Regions from separate parts of the Pseudomonas sp. LB3P25 genome, predicted to be linked through region 3. Evidence: predicted binding sites of a transcription regulator. Region 3 holds the regulator's gene; each other region holds the start of a gene.
What was found. Region 3 encodes sigma-54, which starts transcription at its own class of promoters, with help from an activator protein. Its sites were predicted from a motif close to ANTGGCATNNANNTTGCTNT; they were not measured.
Positions count from the first base shown of each region.

Region 1: the regulator sigma-54 is predicted to act here: its motif matches at 1,137-1,156, upstream of flgB (flagellar basal body rod protein FlgB).
Region 2: the regulator sigma-54 is predicted to act here: its motif matches at 1,656-1,675, upstream of ACYZTW_RS25280 (flagellar basal body rod protein FlgF).

Region 1 is NZ_CM142711.1:1,840,640-1,844,143, reverse strand. Features, by position in the region: gene flgD (flagellar hook assembly protein FlgD) at 1-225, opposite strand, end outside; gene flgC (flagellar basal body rod protein FlgC) at 241-684, opposite strand; gene flgB (flagellar basal body rod protein FlgB) at 688-1,095, opposite strand; gene cheR (protein-glutamate O-methyltransferase CheR) at 1,458-2,285, opposite strand; gene ACYZTW_RS08060 (chemotaxis protein CheV) at 2,332-3,264, opposite strand; gene flgA (flagellar basal body P-ring formation chaperone FlgA) at 3,347-3,504, shown strand, end outside.
Region 2 is NZ_CM142711.1:5,493,354-5,496,857, reverse strand. Features, by position in the region: gene ACYZTW_RS25285 (sigma-54-dependent transcriptional regulator) at 1-1,364, shown strand, start outside; gene ACYZTW_RS25280 (flagellar basal body rod protein FlgF) at 1,730-2,470, shown strand; gene flgG (flagellar basal-body rod protein FlgG) at 2,516-3,301, shown strand; gene flgH (flagellar basal body L-ring protein FlgH) at 3,354-3,504, shown strand, end outside.
Region 3 is NZ_CM142711.1:1,214,055-1,217,558, reverse strand. Features, by position in the region: gene lptB (LPS export ABC transporter ATP-binding protein) at 1-612, shown strand, start outside; gene ACYZTW_RS05215 (RNA polymerase factor sigma-54) at 797-2,290, shown strand; gene hpf (ribosome hibernation-promoting factor, HPF/YfiA family) at 2,365-2,673, shown strand; gene ptsN (PTS IIA-like nitrogen regulatory protein PtsN) at 2,686-3,150, shown strand; gene rapZ (RNase adapter RapZ) at 3,153-3,504, shown strand, end outside.

The sequences.
Region 1 (3,504 bases), 630 kb from region 3:
CGCCAACTGGGCGACGAACGCACCGTTGTCTTGCGGCTCCAGCGGGTTCTGGTTTTTCAGTTGCGTCACCAGCAACTGCAGGAACGCGTCCTTGCCCAGGGCTTTGCTGCCCGTGGCGCTGTTGGTGGCCGACGCCAGGCCATCAGTCGTGGTGGTGGTCTTGATCGAGGAGTTGGCCAGGATGTCGTTGAGGCTCAAACCACTGGTGGTATCGGTAACACTCATCTGAGTCGCCCCTTATCACTGACCGAGGGTCAGGACCTTCTGCATCATGGTTTTGGCGGTGTTCATCATTTCGGCGTTGGTCTGGAACGAACGGCTCGCGGAAATCATGTCAGCCATTTCTTCCACCACGTTGACGTTCGGGTAGTAGACGTAGCCCTTGGCGTCGGCCGCCGGATGGTTCGGCTCGTAGCGCGCTTCAAGGTTGCTCTGGTCTTCGACCACGCCCAGCACTTGCACGCCTTGACCGGCCGCGTCCTGGTTCTGGAACAGCGAATCGCTGCCGCCGCTCTGGCCGCCCTGGAACATGGTGGCGAATACCGGGTGCCGTGCACGGTAGGTCTGGTCGATGCTCGACGAGACGGTTTCGGCGTTGGCGATGTTACTGGCGACGGTGTTCAAGCGAGTGGTCTGGGCACTCATGCCGCTACCGGCAATGTTGAAAACACTGGATAGAGACATGGCTTACTCTCCGCGCAGGGCTGACATCAGCCCTTTGAATTTGCTGTTGAGCAGGGTGAAGCTGGCCTGGAAGCCGATCGCGTTTTCCGCGTAGTTCGACTGTTCAAGCTGGGCGTCCACGGTGTTCTGGTCGATCGACGGTTGCATCGGCGTGCGATACAGCAGCGACTCGTCGCCATTGCCCAGGCCTTCGGCTTCGATATGACGGCTGTTGGTCATGTTCAAGGCGAAAGTGCCGCTCTTGGTCTTCTCGTTCTGCTCGGCGAGTACTTTCGAGAAGTCCAGATCCCGAGCCTTGTAGTTCGGGGTGTCGGCGTTGGCGATGTTGTTGGCCAGGACTTCGGCACGCTGAGCGCGGAAGCCCAGGGCTTGTTCGTGGATACCGAGCGCTTTATCGAAGCTGATGCTCATGTCGGAAACCTTCGGGTGACCTGATTTTTCGTAACAGGGACATAGCAAGCGTCGTGCCAATTCAAAAAAGGCCATAAACCGGGGCTTTGCGGGCAGTGGCAATGTGGCAATGCCAGAAAAGCGGCAACTGATTTCCGCCGCCTGCCGCTTTTCTGCCGCTTTCTCACGGGGAACACTTATCCGTTGTGGGAGCGAGCCTGCTCGCGAAAGCGTCATGTCAATCGACATCTGCATTGCCTGACCCACCGCTTTCGCGAGCAGGCTCGCTCCCACAGGGTCAGTGGTGTTTTCAGAAAAAGCGGCAGGCATAAAAAACGGGAGCCCTTGAGGACTCCCGTTTTTTATGCCTGGCGCTTTTTACATCACTTCGCCTGGTAAATGATCCCCGGGCTGCACTGGACCATCTGGTAATGATCCGGCAAACCGTTCAGCGCCTCGGAAGCACCGAGGAACAGATAACCGCCTGGCTTCAACGTGCTGTGAATGCGCAACAGGATGTCCTTCTTCACCTCGGCGGAGAAGTAGATCAGCACGTTGCGGCAGAACACGATGTCGAACTTGCCGAGGCTCGCGTAGCTGTCCAGCAGGTTGAACGAGCGAAACTCCACCCGGCTCTTGATCGGCGCCTTGATTGCCCAGCGCCCCGGCCCTTTCGGGTCGAAATAACGTTGAAGGCGCTCGGGCGACAGACCACGGCCGATGGCCAGGCTGTCGTACTCGCCGGTCTTGCAGTTGGTCAGCATGGTGCCGGACAGGTCGGTGGCAACGATCTGCACGCCCATCTTCAACTGACCCATGTTCACGCGCTCGAACTCATCGATCGACATCGACAGCGAATACGGTTCCTGACCCGACGAACACGCCGCCGACCAGATCCGCAGGCGCTGGCCAGGGGCGGCCTTGATCGCTGCGGGCAGCACCTTGTTCTTCAAGACTTCAAACGGATAGGTGTCACGAAACCACAGGGTTTCGTTGGTGGTCATGGCATCCACCACCATCTCGCGCAAACCACTGCGCGGCTGGGTCTGGATGCGCTGGACCAGCTCACCCAGGGACTTGATGCCTTGCTGTTCCATCAGTTTGTTGAGACGGCTCGAGACCAGGTACTGCTTGTTTTCACCGAGCAAAATGCCACAGGCTTTTTCCAGGAAGACCCGGAACTGTTCGAAATCCAAATTACCCGTAGACAAAGATGCCGCCTCTTAAATCGTGTTAACCGTTAGGGGCATTAGGCCCCTAGCTGATGTCTGCTGCTTTGATCCGGTCGACTACCCGGGATGCCAGGTCATCAGGACGGAATTTGGCAAGGAAGTCATCGGCACCGACCTTCTTGACCATCGCCTGATTGAATACACCCGACAACGAAGTATGCAGGATGATGTGAAGCTTTTGCATGCGAGGGTCGTTACGGATCTCGGCCGTCAGGGTGTACCCGTCCATCTCCGGCATCTCGATGTCGGAAATCATCATCAGGAACTCTTCTTCCGGCTTCTTGCCCTCGTCGACCAGTTTGCGCAGGTAATCCAGCGCTTGCCGACCGTCGTTCAACGCCACCACCTCGACACCGACTGTCTGCAGACAACGGGTTACCTGCTTGCGCGCCACCGACGAGTCATCGACCGTCAGTACTCGCAAAGAGAGCGCCTTGTGCTGGGTTTCGACATCCACCACACCGACGGAAATCGCTTCCGGTGTTGGCGCCACTTCTGCCAGCACTTTCTCGACATCGATGATTTCGACTAACTGATTGTCGATCCGAGTCACAGCCGTCAGGTAATGATCGCGTCCCGTGCCCTTGGGTGGCGGATGAATCTCCTCCCAATTCATGTTGACGATGCGTTCCACCGACCGCACCAGGAAACCCTGGGTCTTGGTGTTGTACTCCGTGATGATCACGAAGGGATTGCTTTGATCTTTCAGCGCACCGGAACCGGTCGCCATGGCCAGATCAAGAATCGGAATGGTCGCCCCCCGAATGTTTGCCACACCGCACACGACAGGACTGGATTTTGGCATCAGCGTCAGTTTGGGGCATTGCAGCACCTCCCGAACCTTGAACACGTTGATCCCATACAGCTGCTGGCCGTCGAGACGGAACAACAACAGCTCAAGGCGATTCTGCCCTACCAGTTGCGTGCGCTGGTTTACCGCATCCATTACACCAGCCATGCACAGACTCCTACACCAACGCTTAAGTGTGTTGCGACGCACATTCATCACTAAACGGCACGGCGCTTGCTTTTTAACTCTTATGAACACAGAACCGACATTTTTCCGACGCCTGACATCAAACGCCCGCAGATTGCTTTGCGCGGTGTCGGCCGTCTGCCTGTTCAACGCTGGCTGCCCTGCCCTTGCTGACGCGGTTACCTTGCCTGACATGCTTATCGGCGTCACTCAGGGCTTTCT
Region 2 (3,504 bases), 2.8 Mb from region 3:
GCGTCAAGCGCGTAGGGCTGATGCCCAGCGAACGTCGGCACATGGAGCTCAATGCGTTGCTCGGCGCCCTGGAGTTTCCGGTGTTGTCGATCGACATGGGCGGCTCGATCGTTGCCGCCAACCGCGCAGCGGCGCAGTTGCTCGGGGTGCGCGTGGATGAGGTGCCGGGGATTCCGCTGTCGCGTTACGCCGAGGATTTCGACTTGCCGGAACTGGTGCGCGCCAACAAGTCGCGGATCAACGGCTTGCGGGTGAAGGTCAAGGGTGACGTGTTTCTCGCCGACATCGCGCCACTGCAATCGGAGCATGACGACAGCGAAGCCATGGCCGGTGCGGTACTCACGCTACACCGCGCCGACCGGGTCGGTGAACGCATCTATAACGTGCGCAAGCAGGAGCTGCGAGGCTTCGACAGCATTTTCCAAAGCTCGAAGGTGATGGCCGCGGTGGTGCGCGAAGCAAGGCGCATGGCGCCGCTGGATGCGCCGCTATTAATAGAAGGCGAAACCGGCACTGGTAAAGAGTTGTTGGCGCGAGCCTGCCACCTGGCGAGTCCGCGGGGGCAGTCACCGTTGATGGCGCTCAACTGCGCCGGCCTGCCGGAATCCATGGCTGAGACGGAGCTGTTCGGCTACGGCCCCGGCGCTTTCGAAGGGGCGCGGGCCGAAGGCAAGCTCGGGCTGCTGGAACTGACGGCGGGCGGTACGCTGTTTCTCGATGGCGTCGGGGAAATGAGCCCGCGCTTGCAGGTGAAATTACTGCGCTTCCTGCAGGACGGTTGCTTCCGTCGTGTGGGCAGCGATGAAGAGGTTTATCTGGATGTGCGGGTGATCTGCGCGACTCAGGTTGACCTGTCCGAATTGTGCGCGCGCGGTGAGTTCCGCCAGGATTTGTATCACCGCTTGAACGTGCTTTCGCTGCACATCCCGCCACTTCGCGAATGCCTTGATGGTTTGACGCCGCTGGTGGAGCACTTCCTCGATCAGGCCAGTCGGCAGATCGGTTGCCCGCTGCCGAAACTGGCGCCAGCGGCGATGGAACGGCTCAGTCATTACCACTGGCCGGGCAATGTTCGGCAGTTGGAAAACGTGTTGTTCCAGGCGGTTTCCTTGTGCGAGGGCGGGACCGTCAAGGCCGAACATATTCGCCTGCCGGACTACGGCGTGCGTCAGCCGCTTGGCGATTTCTCGCTCGAGGGCGGATTGGACGAGATTGTCGGGCGCTTCGAGAAGGCGGTATTGGAACGCCTGTATTCCGAACATCCAAGCAGTCGCCAGCTGGGCAAGCGATTGGGGGTTTCGCATACAACCATTGCCAACAAACTGCGTGAGTATGAAGTCGGCAAAGAACCCGGCAGCGCCTAAACCCCTGTAGCAGCTGCCGAGCCTGCGAGGCTGCGTTCGGCTGCGAAGCAGTCGTAAAACCTCCACCGCGGTGTATCAGTAAAACCGTGCATACCGGGTTTACGACTGCTTCGCAGCCGAACGCAGCCTCGCAGGCTCGGCAGCTGCTACAAGGACGGTGTTGAGCTGAAGAGGTCGGCACTTGCCGTAAGCGGCATAACACCGCCGGTTTTTCGTCTTTGACACAATCCCCGTTTCCCGCCTGACCCCCTCAAGTCCTTTGTTTGCCGGGCCCTGCGCCGCCAGAAAAAAGTTGGTCTGCAAATTGCTTATGGCTCAGCAGTACAGCAGTGGGCGGCAAACGTCCGGCATGCAGAGGAAAGAGCGTGGACAAGTACCTTTATGTGGCAATGACCGGCGCCAGCCAGAATGCACTGGCGCAGAAGGCTCATGCCAACAACCTGGCGAACATCTCCACCAACGGCTTCCAGAAAGACCTGGAGCAGGCGCGTTCGATGCCGGTGTTCGGTGACAGCTTTCCGGCGCGTGCGTTTGCCCTGTCCGAACGTCCGGCCACTGATTTCTCCCCTGGCGCATTGGTGGAAACCGGTCGTGACCTCGATGTCGCGGTGCAAGGCAATGGCTGGATCGCCGTGCAGAACCCTGACGGCGGCGAAAGCTACGTGCGCACCGGCAGCCTGAACGTCGATGCCCTGGGCGTGCTGCGGGCCGGCAACGGTATGCCGGTGATGGGTAATGGTGGGCCGATTGCCGTGCCGCCCGAGCAGCAAATCGAAGTGGGCGAGGACGGCACCATCAGCATTCGTGCGATGGGCGAAGGTCCGCGCGTGATGGCAGAAGTCGACCGCATCAAACTGGTTAACCCTGACTTCAAGAACATGACCAAAGGCCTGGACGGTTCGATCCACACCAAGGACGGCAAGCCGGCGCAAGCCGATGCTGGCGTCAAACTGGTGTCTGGTTTCCTTGAGTCGAGCAACGTCAATGCCGTGGAAGAAATGACTTCGGTGCTGGCGCTGGCCAAGCAGTTCGAGCTGCACATCAAGATGATGAACACCGCCAAAGACGATGACCAGGCCATGGCTCGGGTCTTGCAGATCAGCTAATTATCAGAACGTCGCGCCGTAAAACAGGCGCACGAGGAGAATCGAATGCTTCCGGCTCTATGGGTTGCCAAAACAGGTCTGTCCGCCCAGGACACCAACCTGACGACCATTTCCAACAACCTGGCCAACGTGTCGACCACGGGTTTCAAACGTGACCGCGCCGAGTTCCAGGACTTGCTCTACCAGATCAAACGCCAGCCAGGCGCCCAGTCGACCCAGGACAGTGAACTGCCGTCGGGTCTGCAATTGGGTACCGGTGTGCGCATCGTCGGCACCCAGAAAAACTTCACCGCCGGTAGCCTGCAAACCACCGAGCAGCCGTTGGACATGGCCATCGACGGTCGCGGTTTCTTCCAGATTCTGCAGCCGGACGGCACGACGTCCTACACCCGTGACGGTACGTTCCACCTGGACTCCAACGGTCAGATCGTGAACGCCAGCGGCTTCGCCCTGGAACCGGCCATTGTCATCCCGAACGATGCCCAGACCTTCACGGTCGGTCGCGACGGCACCGTGTCCATCACCGTTGCCGGTAACCCGGCATCCCAGGTGATCGGCAACCTGCAAACCGCCGACTTCATCAACCCGGCCGGCCTGCAAGCCGTGGGCAACAACCTGTTCCTGGAAACCGCTGCCAGCGGCGCGCCGCAAGTCGGCACCCCGGGCCTGGCCGGTTTCGGCACCACGCTGCAGAACACCTTGGAAACCTCGAACGTCAGCACCGTTGAAGAGATGGTCAACATGATCACCACTCAGCGCGCTTACGAGATGAACTCCAAGGTGATCTCCACCGCCGACCAGATGCTCTCGTTCGTAACGCAGAATCTGTAATCAAGTCTATGAGGCGGCCATCAGGTCGCCTGCAACACCGTGAGGTAGGGTCATGAATCGCTATGTATCTGTTCTGGCACTGAGTGGGATCGCCGCGCTTTCGGGCTGCGTCGGTCCGACGCCCAAGCCCAATGACCCTTACTACGCCCCGGTGTTACCGCGCACGCCGCTGCCGGCTGCGGCCAATAACGGCTCGATCTACC
Region 3 (3,504 bases):
GGCGCCGGCAAAACCACCTGTTTCTACATGATTGTCGGCCTGGTACAGGCCGATCAGGGCCGCGTACTGATTGACGATCTGGATGTCAGCCACCAGCCTATGCACGGTCGTGCGAAGGCCGGTATCGGCTATCTTCCGCAAGAAGCATCGATCTTCCGCAAACTCTCGGTAGCCGACAACATCATGGCGATCCTCGAGACCCGCAAGGAGCTCGACAAGACCGGTCGTCGCAAGGAGCTGGAAAACCTGCTGCAGGAATTCCACATCAGCCACATCCGCGACAATCTCGGCATGAGCCTGTCCGGCGGTGAACGCCGCCGCGTGGAAATTGCCAGGGCACTGGCCACCAACCCGAAATTCATCTTGCTCGACGAACCGTTCGCCGGCGTGGACCCGATTTCGGTGGGAGACATCAAGCAGATCATCTATCACCTCAAGGCCAAGGGCATTGGCGTGCTGATCACTGACCACAACGTCCGTGAAACCCTGGATATCTGCGAAACCGCCTACATCGTCAACGATGGCCAGCTGATCGCCGAAGGTGACTCTGCCACCATCCTGGCCAACAACCTGGTCAAGGAAGTGTATCTGGGCCATGAGTTCCGCCTGTAAGCACTGAGGTGTCTGGCTGGTTGCTCGGGCGCTTGTCTCGATAAAAAATCAATATTTTTTTATTGTTACAGCGCTCTAGGCAAACGCTGCAGTTTCGGGCATATAATTTGCTTATGTTTGGCGCTCCGGCGCCCTGTAGTGGATGGCGCATGTGCGCCGGCGAATAAGGTGTTAAGCCCCTGCCATGAAACCATCGCTAGTCTTGAGAATGGGCCAGCAGCTGACGATGACACCGCAGCTGCAACAGGCCATCCGCCTGCTCCAATTGTCGACCCTGGACCTGCAACAGGAAATCCAGGAGGCCCTGGAATCCAATCCGATGCTCGAACGCCAGGAAGAAGGCGACGACTTCGATAACGCCGATCCCTTGGCCGACAAAGCCGAACAGCAACCCAACGCCGACATTCAGGAACCCTCCTACCAGGAAACCGCCCCGACGGTTGATAACCTCGAGGAAGGCGACTGGAACGAGCGTATCCCCAACGAACTGCCCGTCGATACCGCGTGGGAAGACGTCTACCAGACCAGCGCCAGCAGCCTGCCGAGCAACGATGACGACGAGTGGGATTTCACCACCCGCACATCGGCCGGTGAAAGCCTGCAAAGCCACCTGCTGTGGCAACTGAATCTGGCACCGATGTCCGACACTGATCGCCTGATCGCCGTGACCCTGATCGACTGCATCAACAATCAGGGCTACCTGGACGAAACCCTCGAGGAGATTCTCGAAGCCTTCGACCCGGAACTGGACATCGAGCTGGACGAAATCGAAGCCGTCCTGCACCGCATCCAGCAATTCGAACCCGCGGGTATCGGCGCCCGCAACCTGGGCGAATGCCTGCTGCTGCAATTGCGTCAGTTGTCCGCCAAGACGCCTTGGCTGATCGAAGCCAAACGCCTGGTCACCGATTACATCGACCTGCTCGGCAGCCGCGATTACAGCCAGCTGATGCGTCGCATGAAGCTCAAGGAAGATGAACTGCGCCAAGTGATTGAACTGGTCCAGAGCCTCAACCCGCGCCCAGGCTCGCAGATCGAATCCAGCGAAGCCGAATACGTCGTTCCCGACGTGATCGTACGCAAGGACAACGAGCGCTGGCTGGTGGAGCTGAACCAGGAATCGGTGCCACGACTGCGGGTCAACGCTCAATACGCCGGCTTCGTGCGCCGCGCCGACACCAGCGCCGACAACACCTTCATGCGCAATCAGTTGCAAGAGGCCCGCTGGTTCATCAAGAGCCTGCAAAGCCGCAACGAAACCCTGATGAAAGTAGCCACTCAGATCGTCGAGCATCAGCGCGGCTTTCTTGAGTACGGCGACGAGGCAATGAAGCCGCTGGTCCTGCATGACATCGCCGAAGCGGTGGGCATGCACGAGTCGACGATTTCACGGGTGACCACGCAGAAATTCATGCATACCCCTCGGGGCATATATGAACTGAAATACTTTTTCTCCAGCCACGTCAGCACGTCCGAGGGCGGTGAATGCTCGTCCACGGCGATCCGCGCGATCATCAAAAAACTGGTTGCCGCGGAAAATCAGAAAAAGCCGTTGAGTGACAGCAAGATCGCTGGTTTACTGGAGGCACAAGGCATTCAGGTGGCTCGCCGCACCGTCGCCAAGTACCGCGAATCCCTCGGGATCGCGCCTTCGAGCGAACGCAAGCGGTTGATGTAGAGCCACGCCACAGCGTTCCAGTGGCAGGCATTTCTGCCTGCCGCTTTATGCACTGGCAACGAAGGAGAAGCTGTATGCAAGTCAACATCAGTGGACACCAACTGGAAGTGACCGAACCTCTTCGCACCTACATCGGCGAAAAACTCCAACGATTAGAGAGGCATTTCGACAAGATAACCAACGTGCAGGTCACGATGACGGTCGAAAAGCTCAAGCAGAAAATCGAAGCCACGCTGCATATTCCCGGGAATGAAGTGGTCGCCAACGCGGAACATACCGATATGTACGCGGCGATCGACGCACTCACCGACAAGCTCGATAAACAACTCAAAAAGCATAAGGAAAAGACCCAAAGCCTCCTCCAGGGCGCGACCGGTCGTTAACACTCCCAACCCATGATCCGACTTGAAAGCATCCTGACCCCCGGCCGTTCCCTCGTGAACGTGCCGGGCGGCAGTAAAAAGAAAGCCCTCGAGCAAATTGCCAACCTGATCGCCCGGGAAGTGCCGGATCTGGAGATGCAAGATGTCTTCGAGGCTCTGATTGCCCGTGAAAAACTCGGTTCCACCGGTTTTGGCAACGGCATCGCCATCCCACACTGCCGCCTGAAGGGTTGCGACGCGCCCATTAGTGCCTTGATGCACTTGGACGCCCCTATCGATTTCGACGCCATCGACGGCGCTCCGGTTGACCTGTTGTTCGTTCTACTGGTCCCACAAGCGGCCACCGATGCGCACCTGGAGCTACTGCGCCAGATCGCCAGCATGCTCGATCGCAAGGAAGTGCGTGAAAAACTGCGCAGCGCCCCGAGTAATGAAGCCTTGTATCAGGTTGTCCTGAACGAGCAAAACGGTCATTAATCATGCGCTTGATCATCGTCAGCGGCCGCTCCGGCTCAGGTAAAAGTACCGCACTCGATGTTCTCGAGGACAACGGCTACTACTGCATCGACAACCTGCCCGCCGGTTTGTTGCCGGAACTGGCCGAACGCGCGTTGATTCACACCGAGCTTGCACAACCGCTGGTTGCCGTATCCATCGATGCGCGTAACCTGCCGAGTCACTTGTCGCGGTTTCCCGAACTGCTCGAAGAAGTGCGCAGCCGGCATATCCAGTGTGATGTGCTTTATCTGGACGCCGACGAAGAAACCTTGCTCAAACGTTTCTCGGAAACCCGCCGTCGTCATCCGCTGAGCAATGCCAATCGCTCACTGG